DNA from 2 places in the Serratia montpellierensis genome. Region 1 is predicted to be linked to the other one. Evidence: riboswitches for the same ligand, from Rfam matches in the RefSeq annotation. Region 1 holds a riboswitch; the other holds the start of a gene.
The links. Region 1 has a riboswitch for fluoride ahead of crcB (fluoride efflux transporter CrcB). Riboswitches for the same ligand answer to the same signal wherever they lie in the genome.

Region 1 (4,417 bases):
CGCCACGGCGTGACCATGCTGACGCTGGGCCAATACCTGCAGCCAAGCCGTCACCACCTGCCGGTGCAGCGCTACGTCAGCCCGGCCGAGTTCGACGAGATGAAAGAAGAAGCGATGGCGATGGGCTTCACCCACGCTGCCTGCGGCCCGTTCGTGCGTTCGTCTTACCACGCCGATCTGCAGGCCAAAGGGATGGAAGTGAAATAACGCGTAATAGTTTGTTACGCTAAAGACGGCGGAAACGCCAAAAAACGGATGTCCGTAAGGCATCCGTTTTTTTATTGTGCGTCACCAGACGGAATTAAACGTCTTTCTTTTCGACGCTCTGCTGAGCGGACTGGCTCTCGGCGGTGTTGTTGCCGGCGGCCGGCGGCGTGCTGTCGTCGCCCACGGCTTTTTTAAAGCCTTTCAGCGCCGCGCCAAGATCGGCGCCGAGCGTACGCAGTTTGCTGGTGCCGAACAGTAAAATCACCAACACTGCAATCACCAGAAGTTTGGTAATGCTGATACCTTCCATACTCACCTTCTTATCATAGAGCGCTGTGTGAACAGCGAGAAAAACTGACCTTGCCTGCGAATATTTAGCGACTTTCCCCCAGTTCGCACAACCGCAACATGTAACAGAGTGAGATCCGTCGCAGGAATGCCACGCGGCCTCACGGCGTGAATCCAAGACTATTCTTAGTTTATCACCCGCATGATACGCTGCCGTGATACTTATCAGGGAGATGCCGGATGTATATTGCTCCACCCATTTTCGATGCCCGAAAATCCGGCCTCAGCTTCGCCAAACGCACCTATCTGCCCCGCGTCGCCGGTCTGGGGCTCGGCTTTATCTGCGTCTGCGCCGCGCTCTACCCGCTGGCTCCGCCCACGGCGGTCTGGCTCTTGCTGGCCTTTCACGGCTTTGTCTGGCCGCATCTCGCCTACCATCGGGCCTGCCGCGCCAAAGATCCGTTCAAAGCCGAGATCCGCAACCTGCTGATCGACTCCGCCTTCGGCGGCTTCTGGGCGGCGATGATGGCATTCAACGCGCTGCCGGCGATCGTCATCCTGTCGATGATGAGCATGAACAACATCGCTTCGGCCGGTAAGGCACTGTTTGTCAAAGGCTTGGCGATTCAGTTGGCCGTGGCAGCGCTGACCGGCGCGCTGCTCGGCTTCCCGTTCCACCCGCACAGCACGCCGCTGCAAATCTATCTGTGCCTGCCGATGATCTACCTGTATCCGACGCTGCTCGGGCTGGTGACCTACCGCACCGCCAAGCGGCTGGCGGAAAAGAAACAGGAGCTGCAGCGCATCAGCACCCGCGATGGACTAACCGGCCTGTATAATCGCCGCCACTGGGAGCACCTGCTGCATCGCCAGTTCGACAGCTGCCGCCGCTACCAGGACAACGCCACGCTGATCCTGATGGATATCGATCGCTTCAAAACCATCAACGACACCTTCGGCCACGCGCTGGGGGATGAAGCCCTGGCGGCATTGGCGGAAGAGCTGTTGATCGGCTTGCGCAACGTGGATATCGTCGGGCGTTACGGCGGCGACGAATTTGGCGCGGTGCTGCCGAACACCAGTGCCGAACAGGCGGAAATCGTTCTGCGCCGTATCCAGCAGCGGCTGGACGCGGTCATTTTCAAGGAGGCGCCGCAGCTGCGGCTGCAGATCAGCGCCGGCATCGCCAACTACCACCCCGCGCTAGGCGGTTATCTGGACTGGCTCAAAGCCGCCGACGGCGCGCTCTACCGGGCGAAGCATAATGGCCGCAACCGGCTGGAAACGGCGACGCCGACGAGTGGCTAGCTTACTGACTTAATAACTTGGCAAAATACTTTGGCGCTTCGACAAAACCTTCGCGCCGATAAAACGCATGGGCCCGCCCGCGGCGGCTGTGGCAATGAACTTCCAACCGATCGCAGCCGCGACGGTGCGCCAGCGCCTCGCCCTCCGCCAACAGCAACCGCCCTACGCCCGCGCCGCGCGCCCGATCGTCGACGCAAAAATAGCTGATGCGGGCAATATCGCCGGCCAACGCCAGCTGAGGCAGAAAATGCAGCGACAACACGCCCAGCACTTGCTCCTCCTCAACCGCCACCAGCAGCGCCTCATCCGGATGCGCCAACAATTGCTGCATTCGCTGCGTCAGAAACACCTCGGTGCCGGGATAATCCAGCGCCGTCATTAATTCGGCGATAGCGTGCCGGTCGCTCAGACGCGCCGTTCTGATTTCCATCCGTTTTACCTCGCAGAGTGTCGATACTACAAAATAGGCGGCGTTAGGTGTAACATCCACCGGGTACGGCAAAAAAGGCCGTGCGGCACGCTGGAGATGACATTCCTCCCTAACCGCCTTCACAGGCTGATGATGTCTACGTAACCTCTCGGAGAGAGGCGCGTAGCGTTACGTCTGTCCCTTTCCGAGTCCCGTGAATTTCTCTGATTGAAAGGTAGTTGCCCCATGTTGAGTTCTTTACTGGCCGTATTTATCGGCGGCGGCGTCGGCAGCGTTTTACGCTGGGCGGTAAGCATGAAAATGAATCCGCTGAACGCCCACATCCCGCTCGGTACGCTGATGGTCAATCTGATCGGCGGTTTTATCATCGGTCTGGCGATGGCGATTTTCACCCGCATGACGCATCTGGATCCCACCTGGAAATTACTGATCACCACCGGGTTCTGCGGCGGCCTGACTACCTTCTCCACCTTTTCGCTGGAGGTGGTGTACCTGATGCAGGATGGCCGCTTCGGTTGGGCACTGGCCAACATGCTGCTCAACCTGGCCGGTTCGCTGGCGATGACGCTGCTGGCCTTTATGCTGGTGATGTGGGTCAACGGGCGCTAAGCCCTTAATGTTTCCTTAATCTTGCATGCGCATAATCTCATCCAGTACTCCTGACTGGATGAGAAACCGCTATGTTTAGCCTGCCGAAAACCGCCGCCGAAGCGATTGCCGTTGCGCTGTGCGTGCTGATCGTCGCCGCCTTTATCAAATCCTACCTGTTCGCATAAGCGCCTTTTTCCCCGCAGCACGCATTCATCTTGCGCCTTTCCGGCCGATTACACTACAATTGAGAATGAACGTTCACACCCAAAATGTGAACCCGGCTCACGCGTAGCAAAGGATCGGGCAGATGCTCTCCCCCAACGACAGTAAACAGGCTAAGGTGCAGGCCCGCCGCGATCAGATCGTCGAAGCGGCGAAAATCAGCTTCCGCCGCCACGGCTTCCACGCCGCCAGCATGGCGGAAATCGCCCAGGGCTCACAGCTCAGCGTCGGCCAAATCTATCGCTATTTCGCCAATAAAGACGCGATTATCGAGGAGATCGTCAACCGCATCATCGCCAGCAAGATGCAGCGGCTGGAAAACCTTGGCGATCACATCAATCTGATCGCCGGCGTGCTGGCGGAGCGCACGCTGTTCCAGCAGCCGGGCGAGAGCGAAACCGACCATATGCTGATGCTGGAAGTGACAGCCGAGGCCACGCGCAATCCGGTGGTGGCCAAAATGCTCAGCGACGCGGAAGCGCGGCTGTTTCGCCACGTGTGCCACAACCTGCAGCAGCTGTTTCCCCATTTCAGCGCGGAAGAGATCGCCGCGCGGGTGGAATTTATCGCCGTCATGAGCGAAGGCACCGGTTACCGTATCCTTACCACGCAAAAAGCCGATGCGTCCCTGCTGCGCGATCTGTATCAGCAGGCCATTTCTCACCTGTTCAGGAAACTCTAATCTCCCATGACCAAACACTTAGCCAGACAACGTCTGGTGTACGCCGTCGTGCTTGGCCTGCTGGCCGCGCTGGGGCCGCTGTGCACCGATCTCTACCTGCCCGCCCTGCCGGAAATGGCGGGTGAGCTAAATACCTCTACCGCCGCCGCGCAGCTCAGCCTGACCACCGGGCTGCTCGGCCTGGGCGTCGGCCAGCTGATTTTCGGCCCTTACAGCGACAAACTGGGCCGCATGCGCCCGCTGCTGCTGTCGCTGATCCTGCTGCTGGGCGCTTCGCTGTGGTGTGCCCTCGCGCCCAGCATCGACCAACTGCTGATCGCTCGTCTGCTGCAGGGCATCGCCGGCGCCGGTGGCGCGGTGATCTCCCGCGCCATCGCCCGCGATCTGTATGCCGGCCATGAGCTGACCCGCTTCTTCGCCCTGCTGATGCTGGTCAACGGCCTGGCGCCGATCGTCGCGCCGGTGCTGGGCGGCGTGATGCTGCAGGTGATGAACTGGCGCGGCATCTTCGGCGTGCTGGCGGCCATCGCCGTGCTGCTGTTCAGCCTGTCGGCGCTGAAGCTGCGCGAATCCCTGCCGGTAGAACGCCGCAGCCAGGGCGGTATCCTGGCGATGCTGATGTCGCTGGGCAGTTTGTTGACCCAACGCTATTTCATGGGCCTGTGCCTGACGCAGGGTTTCGTGATGGC
Region 2 (4,417 bases), on a different contig from region 1:
AGCGCGATCAGCCGGCGGTCTATCTCCTCTTGTTGGCGCACATCCACCCCGCGCAGCGCCTCGTTGATCGCCGTTTTGACGCTGTGCACCGCCTCCAATACGCCTTTGCCGCCGAAACGGTGCGGATCGCCGTCGCGGTGTTCTACTGCCTCGCGTGAACCGGTGCTGGCGCCCGAAGGCACCGACGCCCGGGCCACGACGCCCGCCGCGCTCATTTCGACTTCGACGGTGGGGTTGCCGCGCGAATCCAGGATCTCTCTGGCGGTTACGCTTTCAATTTCATAGTTCATGGGGAGTCACCTCGTTCTAGGGAGTGGGGACGTGTTTTATCAGCACGTCGATGGACAAATGGTTGATGAATTCGAAGCCGAAGGAGGCAAAGACGCCAAACGGGCGGTTATGATGGCCGAGCAGCAACAGATCGACGCCTTCACGGGCAATCAGGGCTTCAACGTCTTTGAAGCGATGGATGCTGACGATTGCGCGCACCTCCAGGGGGATTGAGCAGTCTTCCACCAGGCGGCTGAGCATGGCTTTGGCAGCGATCACCTCGCTGGACTGGCGATCTTTGGTTTGTGCATCGCTGAGGTAGTCCAGCTCGGCATAGTCGGCGCTGATGTGCGCCACGGTAATGCGCGTATTCATCTGCTGATTGAGGCGTTCGGCATGGCGCAACAGCAGCCGGCCGTCGCGTTCATCCTGCACCAGCAGTAAAGCATGTTGATAGAGCGGCATGACTTATCTCCCTGCGTTAGCAATCTGTAGGGTTAACCACGGTAAAACCTCTTTTTTCCGGCTCGTCATACCGGGCAACGACACCTGCCGAATGGCGAGCACCTGGTTCGACGAGAAATACAGGGTGGAGCGGCGGCGGGTGATATCGGTCACCAGCAGCGCGGCCATCTCCAGACCGGCCTCCTGCTTAGCCTGCTCGAGCGCCTGTTGCAGCGCGGGCAACAGCGGATCGATATCGCTCATGGCCCGCACTTCTATCTGCGACAGCAGTAGCGAGACGCTATGGATGCGGTAATTCTTGGCGTCGCGCTGCAGCAACTGCGGGGCGGATTGCCCCGAAAGATCGGTTTTGGCAGCCAGCAGCCCGGCGGTGAAGGCGTCATAGTCAACGTGAGAGATTGCGCATAACCGCGCGACCGCCAACCGATCCTGTTCGGTGGTGGTCGGTGCGCTCAGCGCAACGGTATCGCTCAAAATCGCGCCCAGCAGCAGCGTGGCCTGGGCGGAAGAAAGCGGCATCGGCGTATCTGACGTCAGTATGGACAGGATCACGGTGGCGCAACAGCCAACGGCGCGGATCCAGACATCGGGAGGGTTGCGGGTGATCAAGGTGCCCAGCCGGTGATGATCGATAACGCCGACCACGTCGCTGTCGGGCAATGAGGCCGGGCCTTGTTCGATATCGGTAAAGTCGACCAGCCAGACTTTGCGATCACGGAGCTCGTCTGTCAGCAGTGCAGGCGCTTGCACGCCGGCGGCAGCCAGTATGTAACGGGTTTCCGGCGTCAGTTCGCCAAGGCGAAAAGCCACGGCCGGCTTGCCGAGGTGATTGAGCCAGTCCGCGACCACCAGCGCGCTGCAGATGCTGTCGCTGTCGGGATTTTTATGGCCGAAAACGGACAGGGGCATTTCCTGCTCGACGGCGTCGGGCTGAGGCGGAAAAGGGGTAAGACGTGAGATTTCATTCATAGCGACTCCTGACATACCTGCCTAAAAAATAAAGCGAAGTTGTATATCAGGCGTCATCATCCGGTTCGAGTGAACGCGGCGGTTGGGAAAGGTGGAACACCATCACCTTGTGAACGACTGTAGCGCAGCGCGGGGGTAAACGCAACGCCCGGCAAAGCTGGCGAGAATACGCAATCGGATTGATACTGAGTGAGTCTATGATGGACAAGGATATTTGCCGCTAACCGACGGAAACGCTGAACGGACTCACGCCGGCTTTGCCGGGGGCCGTGGGTGACACAATGGGAGACAACATGCTCGAACCCTGCTTCCCCGAAAACGAAGCCGAACGCCTGTCGGTATTGAATTCCCTGAACGTGCTGGATTCGAACTCGGTGGAAAAACTGGATCGCATCACGCGGTTGGCGGCGAAATACTTCGGCGTGACCATTGCGCTGGTGTCGCTGATCGACCGGGATCGCCAGTGGTTCTTATCGCGCTACGGTCTGGATGCCCGAGAAACGCCGCGCAATATCTCGTTTTGCGGCCATGCCATCTTGCAACGCGAAGCGCTGGTGGTGCCCGATACCGCCAAAGACCCGCGCTTTTTCGATAATCCGCTGGTGATCGGCGGGCCGAGGATCGGTTTTTACGTCGGGCAACCGCTGCTGTCGCTCGACGGCTTGCCGCTCGGCACCCTGTGCATTATCGACAGCCAGCCGCAGCCGTTTTCCCCGGAGCAGGTGGCCGATCTGCACGACTTCGCCGCCGTGGTGGAAGAGTACCTCCAGAGCATTGAACGCCACGTCTATACCGAAAACCTGAAGTCCAACCTGCAACGCTCGGAAGCCTTGTTCGAACAGACCTTCGCCCAGGCGGCGGTAGGGATGGCGTTGGTGTCGCTGCAGGGGTATTGGCTGCGGGTCAATCCGCGCATCTGCGAAATGCTGCACTATTCTGAGCACGAGCTGATGGATCGCACCTTTCAGGACATTACTTATCCGCTCGATCTCAACACCGATCTGGAAAAGCTGCAGCAACTGCTGAGAAACGAGATCAGCACTTACTCGCTGGAGAAACGCTATTTCCGCGCCGATGGTTCGATCGTCTGGGTGCAGCTGACGGTGGCGTTAAACCGGCTGCCTAACGGCAAACCGGATCATTTCATCTCGGTTATCGTCGATATCAGCGAGCGCAAGGCGGCGGAGGCCGATCTGTTCGCTCTGCAACACGAGCTGGAACAACGCGTCGAAATCCGCACGCGGGAGCTGAACGTGGTCGTCAAGAAACTCAACGAAGAGATTGAAACCCGGGTACTCGCCGAATATCAGCTCAGCACGGAGAAGGAACGCCTGCGGGCCATTACTGACAACATGCCGGCGTTGATCAGCCAAATCGACGGTAATGAACGCTACCTGTTCGCTAACAGCGCCTATAAAACCTGGTTTGGCCTGGAAGAAAGCCGCCTCAGAGGAATGACGGTGCGCGACTTTATGGGGGAGAACGTTTATCAGATAGCGAAACCGATGATAGACAGGGCGCTGGCGGGGGAAATGGTGAGCTTCGAAAATGAGCTCCAGACCCAGAAGGGGCTGCTGATGATCCACACCACGCTGGTACCGTGCGAAGCTCAGGGGTTTTATATTCTGTCCATGGACATTACCGAGTTGAAGCGCCTGCAGCAACGGCTGGAGTACGATGCCACGCACGACATGCTGACCGGATTGACCAACCGCCGCGCCTTCCTGCGTCGGTTGTCCGGCACGCTGCAGGCCTGTTGCGAACAGCGGCAAATGGCGCTGGTGTTCATCGATCTCGATGGTTTCAAAGCTCTCAATGACAGCTATGGTCATGACTTCGGCGATCTGATCCTCAAGACGTTCGCCAGGTTGCTCAGCGCCTGCGCCGGCGAGCGCCATAGCGTCTCGCGTCTGGCCGGTGACGAATTCACGGTGATCCTGTGGCCGTTGGCGGATCCGCAGCGCGAGGTCAGCGAATTTTGCGAAAACGTCTTGGCGCGGCTGGCCGATATTTCGCAGATCGGGCAGCAGACGGTGAGCCTATCCGCCAGCCTGGGAGCGGCGATTTCCTCACACACTGACGTGACGGAGGAGATGCTGTTGACCCGCGCCGACGGCGCGATGTATCAGGCGAAATCGGCCGGAAAGGGCACTTATGCCATCTGCGAGTTATGAGTGTGAAACGGTGACCGTCTCAGGGTAAGCTGTTTTCTTCTTTCCTATGGGCAGAACTCCGGACTTATTGCATGGCGTCTAATCATCAACACAAAGACTGGCTGGAATTGCGGCGCGATGACGAAACCGGCATCGAGAGCGTCAATGCCCACTTTCAGGGGCATGCCTACGATCCCCACGATCATGACGAAATGCTGGTGGGCGTGACGCAGCAGGGTTTACAGCGTTTCAACTGCCATCGTTCATTGCATACCAGCCGGCCGGGACGCGCCATGCTGATCGAGCCGGGCGCGGTGCACGATGGCCATGCGCCGCAGGCCGAAGGGTTTACCTATGCCATGCTTTATCTGCCGCAGCATTGGGTTTCCGACGCGATGAACCGCCGCGGATTAGGGGACGCTTCAGTGCTGGAAGGCGCTTTCCACAGCACGTTGACCGACGATCCGATGCTGGCCACCGCGATACAACAGGCCTTTTTTGCGTTGCATCAGGGGGAAGGCCGGCTGGCGCGCGATCAAAGCCTGGACCAACTGCTGACG

Region 2: linked by a shared signal. The riboswitch ahead of FUU19_RS12255 (DHHA2 domain-containing protein) and the one ahead of crcB (fluoride efflux transporter CrcB) in region 1 are both predicted to bind fluoride.

The regions. Positions count from the first base shown of each region.
Region 1 covers NZ_VOSN01000005.1:789,735-794,151, forward strand. The annotation lists gene lipA (lipoyl synthase) at 1-207, shown strand, start outside; gene tatA (Sec-independent protein translocase subunit TatA) at 302-517, opposite strand; gene FUU19_RS09190 (diguanylate cyclase) at 736-1,803, shown strand; gene FUU19_RS09195 (GNAT family N-acetyltransferase) at 1,805-2,233, opposite strand; fluoride riboswitch at 2,317-2,379, shown strand; gene crcB (fluoride efflux transporter CrcB) at 2,459-2,842, shown strand; gene FUU19_RS09205 (TetR/AcrR family transcriptional regulator) at 3,132-3,728, shown strand; gene FUU19_RS09210 (multidrug effflux MFS transporter) at 3,735-4,417, shown strand, end outside.
Region 2 covers NZ_VOSN01000013.1:81,371-85,787, forward strand. The annotation lists gene eno (phosphopyruvate hydratase) at 1-290, opposite strand, end outside; gene FUU19_RS12250 (adenine nucleotide alpha hydrolase family protein) at 307-735, opposite strand; gene FUU19_RS12255 (DHHA2 domain-containing protein) at 739-1,704, opposite strand; fluoride riboswitch at 1,745-1,820, opposite strand; gene FUU19_RS12260 (diguanylate cyclase domain-containing protein) at 1,998-3,878, shown strand; gene FUU19_RS12265 (AraC family transcriptional regulator) at 3,950-4,417, shown strand, end outside.